Regions from separate parts of the Neobacillus sp. NPDC058068 genome, predicted to be linked through region 1. Evidence: riboswitches for the same ligand, from Rfam matches in the RefSeq annotation. Region 1 holds a riboswitch; the other holds the start of a gene.
The links. Region 1 has a riboswitch for preQ1 ahead of ACFVSW_RS20895 (QueT transporter family protein). Riboswitches for the same ligand answer to the same signal wherever they lie in the genome.

Region 1 (3,176 bases):
AAAAATATAGGGCGCGTTATTAGTGTTAGTTTGATTATTATTGGGGTAATGGGGTTAAAGGCTCTTTCCTAAAAAAAGAGCCGACCCGAACGAGCAGCCTTTTGCCATTTCCGGTCCATGAAACTGCCTCTCACGGACATTCTTTTCTAGCCCTGTTCGTTACCTAATCGGTGCAACGAGTTCCACTTTAATCCGATCCGGGTCTTCGAAATAAACAGCGTAATGAGAATCGCCTCCAGCGTAAGGATGCTTATCTTGATAAAGGATTCCTACTCCTTTCACCTTTAACTTTTCGGTGATTTCATCAACCTGTTCTTTCGATTTTGCATGAAATGCCAGATGGTTTAGACCTACTCTGCAGCGATGGTAAGGGACATCCATAAACCGATCCTCTGCTTGAACAAAAACGAGATAAGTATCACGATACTTCCAACTAATACCCGAGTCCCATTTCTGATATCGTTCATATCCTAATTCCGTTAAAAACCACTCCCAGAACTCAATAGTTTTAGTAAGTTTGGAAACATAAATTTCAAGATGGTGGAGCATGTTTTGTTCCTCCATTTCTTTAGTGTTCAAGATGAACATAATATTTATTGCAAAAAAGGACTGAACACATTATTCAGCCTTCTCTCCCAATCTCTATTTTTACATATTTGCAGCAATAATAAAGTATCAAGATCAGGCAGACCATGAAAAACGTTCAACACTAAATTCCAATGTATTCAGCTATTTTGAAGCGGAATACATGTCTCATATTTTATAAAATTTCGTAATTTATTGTAATCCAATTTTACCACGATATGACATTAATTGAACATTACCGGCAAAATTTTCGCAAATGTTCACTGAAAATAGTATCCTAGCTTCAAAATAATGGGGCAATGCAAATCATTGTTTTGAAAAGTAAGAGTATTTAAATTATAATTCAATAGAATAGATTTGTTTGGGATGGGAGAGAGTTTGATGGCTAAAATTCAAAATGTTGGACAAATTGGAGTACCCGTGAAGGATATTGATAGAGCGGTTGCCTTTTATAAGGATATACTAGCGCTGCCATTACTATTTAGTATGGAGACAATGGCTTTTTTCGAGTGTAATGGTCTCCGCCTTCTGCTAAGCCTTCCTGAGCAGGAGCAATTTGCTCACCCAAGTTCGGTTATCTATTTTCAAGTAGCAGATATTAAGGAAAGCTATCAAGGATTAGTTGAAAAAGGGGTCAACTTTATCGACGAACCGCACATAGTCGCCAAAATGGGGCATACAGAAACATGGATGACGTTCTTCAAAGATACAGAAGACAACACCCATGCACTAATGAGCGAAGTACAAAGTTAATGGTGCAAAGGAAGCCGTTTTGGATGGCTTCCTTTATTTTTTTAGAATAAAATGTCATTGACTCGTGCTTTTATTTGTATTAATATATTTGTTTGCAAGCATCATACATTAGCGTGGTTCGAGATCCTCCCACGAAAAAAAACTAAGGAGAAATGAATATGGAGAAAACAACTAACACAGTAGCACAACCAATTGGTGCCAAACCAGGTATTGGTTCTGTTGAAACTGCTGCAGCCGGCAAGGCGCACAACAAAGTGCACGGAGTTGTTGTGGGCGGGATTGTCGCCGCATTATACATTGCTGTTTCAGCCTTAATTCAGCCGTTTGGCTTTACCCAAGTCCAGTTCCGTGTCTCGGAAATGTTTAATCATCTAATCGTTTTTAACAAAAAGTACATTTATGGAATCGTTCTTGGTGTATTTTTGACGAATTTATTCTTTTCACCAATGAAAGCCTATGACCTGATTTTCGGTGTCGGCCAGTCGGTGATTGCCTTATTGATTGCGATTGGATGCGCCCGCTTTATCAAAGGCATCTGGGCACGAATGATCGTCAATACACTTGTCTTCACGTTTACAATGTTCATGATTGCCCTTGAACTTCACCTGGCGTTTGGTTTGCCCTTCATGTTTACATGGCTGACAACAGCCGTTGGTGAATTGGTCGTGATGGCCGTCGGCATGCCGATAATTTATGCTATTAACAAACGCGTCCATTTTGAAAAAATGGTTTAATCATAATAAGAGTTGCTGCTAAAAGTGATAAAGCAGCAGCTCTTTTTTGTTGTGATTTAGTTAACCATTCTTTTTATCTTTTGAATTTCTTCCCCATTAATTTGATTGCGAAAATCCCCATTTATTCTTACGGCTGAGCCAAAATGGTATTCCGAGGCTTGGAGCTGTTTATGTATATACTCAATATTACTGGAAGAGAGACCTGATCCCGGCATGATGATTGGCTGGTCAGGAGTTTTCTTCGACGCCGTTAACATCTTATTTAATGGGTCAAGTCCTTCGAGGACCGTTGGTTTTCCTCCAGAAGTGAGAATACGGTCTATATGATAGGGCGAGTCGCAAAGATCCTTATACGCCTCTAAAGTATCAGTCTGATCAATGGCGCGATGAAAGGTTACGGATAGGCCTTGCGCTTCTTCTAAAACCATGGGAAGAATGTCAAAATCTACTGTATGCTTTTCGGTTAGCCCTCCAAAAACAATCCCGGCGGCACCTAACTCTTGAATTATTTTAATATCTTCTTTAATGGCATCCCATTCATTCTTACGGTATTCAAATGAATAGCTATGAGGCCGAACCATAACCATTACAGGAATTTCTACGCTCTTTACAACCGTTTTAATCGTTCCGTAACTTGGCGTCAGGCCGCCTTCGGCAATTGCGGAAACCAACTCAAGACGGTCCGCCCCATTGGCTTCAGCTGTTTTTGCATCTTCTTGATTTAAGACAATAATTTCTACTTTGCTCATTTTTCAATCCTCCTTAATCGGAAAATATTTGTAATAGGTTTCTGTTTGTGTCCGCGTAATGCAGCCGTTTTTTTCAAAAACTCTTTGCATTTTCTTATTTGCGATATGGGTGCTCCCAATGTAGTGGGTTGCTCCCATTTTCTTTAGTGCCCATAACGATTGAAGATGCAGATCAGTACTTAAACCTTTCCCTCTCGCTTCAGGTAATAGTCCAAAATAAAACAATCGCCCCTCCACTATTGTACCGGGCTCAATGTGGGGGATGGAAATTCCAATCGGGTTATCTTGTAAATAATATACGTGGCATGATTTTCCCCAGTCTGCCCCTAATTCGCTTTTAACAGACAATAGATGC
Region 2 (3,176 bases), on a different contig from region 1:
TAGTCTAAATTAAAGGGAGAGATTACTTTTATGGAAAAATATATCTTATCATTAGACCAAGGAACAACAAGCTCACGCGCAATTCTTTTTAATAAAAAGGGAGAAATTGTTCACGTCGCGCAGCAAGAGTTCAAACAATATTTTCCGAAGCCAGGCTGGGTGGAGCACAATGCCAATGAAATTTGGGGTTCAATCCTAGCTGTCATAGCTTCCTGTTTAGCTGAAGTTAATGTAAAACCAGAGCAAGTGGCGGGAATTGGGATTACCAACCAACGGGAAACAGCCGTTGTCTGGGATAAAGAATCAGGACAGCCGGTTTATCATGCGATTGTCTGGCAATCCCGCCAGACGGCCGAGATTTGTGAAGAATTAAAAGCACAAGGTCATGACCAATTATTTAGGGATAAAACAGGGCTGTTAATCGATGCTTATTTCTCCGGAACAAAAGTGAAATGGATTTTAGATAATGTAGAAGGTGCAAGAGAAAAGTCTGACCGTGGGGAATTGTTATTCGGAACGATTGATACATGGCTCATTTGGATGCTTTCAGGCGGAAGAGCCCATGTAACCGATTACTCGAACGCATCGAGAACATTGATGTACAATATCCATGACTTAAAATGGGATGAGGAATTATTAGAGATTCTAACTGTTCCTGCATCCATGCTTCCAGAAGTACGCCAATCATCCGAAGTTTACGCTGAAACGGTTGACTATCATTTCTTTGGCTGCAATGTCCCAATTGCAGGGGTAGCGGGTGACCAACAAGCAGCGTTATTTGGTCAAGCGTGCTATGAAAAAGGGATGGCGAAAAATACGTATGGAACTGGCTGCTTCATGTTGATGAATACCGGTGAAAAAGCAGTGAAATCCGAAAATGGCTTGTTAACAACGATTGCTTGGGGGATTGACGGAAAGGTAGAATACGCCTTAGAAGGAAGTATCTTTGTTGCCGGGTCTGCCATCCAATGGCTTCGTGACGGGCTTCGCATGTTTAATAACGCCGCAGAAAGTGAGAAATATGCAGCAAGTGTAGCATCAACAGAAGGTGTTTATGTCGTTCCTGCCTTTGTTGGTCTGGGAACACCATATTGGGATAGTGATGTCCGCGGTTCGGTCTTTGGCTTAACTCGCGGGACAACGAAAGAACATTTCGTACGCGCAACATTAGAATCGCTTGCCTACCAAACGAAAGATGTCTTGACTTCCATGGAAGCGGATTCAGGTATCTCGCTGAAAGCTCTCCGTGTGGATGGCGGCGCAGTTGCCAATAACTTCTTAATGCAATTCCAAAGCAATGTGTTAGATGTTCCTGTAGAACGTCCAGAAATTAAAGAAACAACCGCATTAGGAGCTGCATATTTAGCAGGATTAGCCGTAGGGTACTGGGAAAGCCAAGAAGAAATTGCCACACAATGGAATATGGACAAAGCATTTACACCAGACATGGCCGAAGAAGAAAGAGAAACACTCTACACAGGCTGGAAAAAAGCAGTGAATGCTGCTAGGGCATTTAAATAGGGTGTCAGGCACCATGTGAATTTTTCACATGGTGCCTGACACCTAATAAGTGTATTTTTTTTCCGTTGACGTTTTAAATGCTGTTCTTTATGATAGGAGAGAAGAGAATACCCGTACTTGAACGGGAGAGGTTCATAGCTGATACCCTCTATAAAAAACTATGGATACATGACTTGTTGCCATGTCCATATCGGACATGGCTTTTTTGTTTTTATCCCTAAAGTTTGCATAGAATGTACAGAAGATACTCTCTTGGTTAAGTGTGGGGACACATTTTACTAGGGGGTTTTTTTTATGTCTGGCCGCAGCCACGAAGAAGGATTAAAGGATTTAACACTATTAGGGAATCAAGGTACCACCTATTCATTTGAATATGCACCGGAGGTATTGGAGGCAGTCGATAATCTGCATCCAAATCGTGATTATTTTGTGAAATTCAACTGTCCGGAGTTTACAAGTCTTTGCCCGCTGACCCACCAGCCGGATTTTGCAACGATGTATATTTCGTATGTTCCAAATCAAAAAATTGTCGAGAGCAAGTCTTTGAAGCTATATCTTTTCAGCTTTCGGAATCATGGTGATTTTCATGAGGACTGTGTCAATATCATCATGAACGATTTAATTAATTTGCTTGATCCACGCTATATTGAGGTTTGGGGAAAATTCACCCCAAGAGGCGGCATTTCCATTGACCCATGGTGCAACTACGGGAAACCTGGCACTAAGTACGAGGAGATGGCCAATTTCCGTTTGATGAACCATGACCTCTATCCAGAAAAAGTCGATAATCGATAAGGGAAGGAATCAAGACATGATATTTTACTTGAATGGAATTTTTGTAGGACTGTTAATTTTGGCCAACATTGTTGCTGTTAAGCTTTTTAGCATTGGAAATTTTGCCATATTGCCAGCCGCTGTCATTATTTATATTTTTACGTATCCAATTATTGATGTAATCGTTGAGGTTTATGGAAAAAAGGAAGCGCGGAGAACGGTTCAGGCCGGGCTGATTATGCAAATCCTTGCGCTTATCTTTATTACGATAGCGATTCATCTGCCAGCTGCACCTGTATTTAAAGAACAATCGTCATTCGAAACGATTTTAAATGGCAGTTTTCGTGTGATAATTGCTAGTTTAATTTCCTATGCAGTGAGTCAAAACCTGGATGTGTTTGTGTTCAATAAATTAAAAAGCGCCCATGGACAAAAAAAGCTTTGGTTACGCAATAACGCGTCGACGATGCTAAGCCAATTGATTGATACTACCATTTTTATAACCATTGCCTTCTATGGAACAATGCCAATAGCTGTCCTAGGAAGCCTAATCTTGACTCAATACATTTTTAAATTCTTTGCAGCGATCCTAACCACACCGCTAGTTTACTTGCTCGTCCATTTCATACGTAGAAAGGAATCACAGGAGGTTAGTCCTTCATAGCCTTGATGAAGGACAAATCGAGGTCTTCCTAGTAAGGAAAAGTCCTTCATAGCCTTGATGAAGGACAAATCGAGGTCTTCCTAGTAAGGAAAAGTCCTTCATAGCCTTGATGAAGGACAAATCGAGATATTTCTAGTAAGGAAAAGTCCTTCATAGCCGTGATGAAGGACAAATCGAGGTCTTTCTAGTAAGGAAAAGTCCTTCATAGCCTTGATGA

Region 2: linked by a shared signal. The riboswitch ahead of queF (preQ(1) synthase) and the one ahead of ACFVSW_RS20895 (QueT transporter family protein) in region 1 are both predicted to bind preQ1.

Annotation. Positions count from the first base shown of each region.
Region 1 covers NZ_JBHVSI010000019.1:41,346-44,521, reverse strand. Annotated here, with positions in the region: gene ACFVSW_RS20910 (DMT family transporter) at 1-72, shown strand, start outside; gene ACFVSW_RS20905 (VOC family protein) at 160-549, opposite strand; gene ACFVSW_RS20900 (VOC family protein) at 967-1,338, shown strand; PreQ1 riboswitch class I at 1,446-1,490, shown strand; gene ACFVSW_RS20895 (QueT transporter family protein) at 1,497-2,072, shown strand; gene ACFVSW_RS20890 (copper homeostasis protein CutC) at 2,129-2,821, opposite strand; gene ACFVSW_RS20885 (GNAT family N-acetyltransferase) at 2,825-3,176, opposite strand, start outside.
Region 2 covers NZ_JBHVSI010000009.1:24,640-27,815, forward strand. Annotated here, with positions in the region: partial or broken gene ACFVSW_RS12005 (MIP/aquaporin family protein) at 1-3, shown strand, start outside; gene glpK (glycerol kinase GlpK) at 31-1,521, shown strand; PreQ1 riboswitch class I at 1,643-1,689, shown strand; gene queF (preQ(1) synthase) at 1,816-2,316, shown strand; gene ACFVSW_RS12020 (queuosine precursor transporter) at 2,333-2,959, shown strand.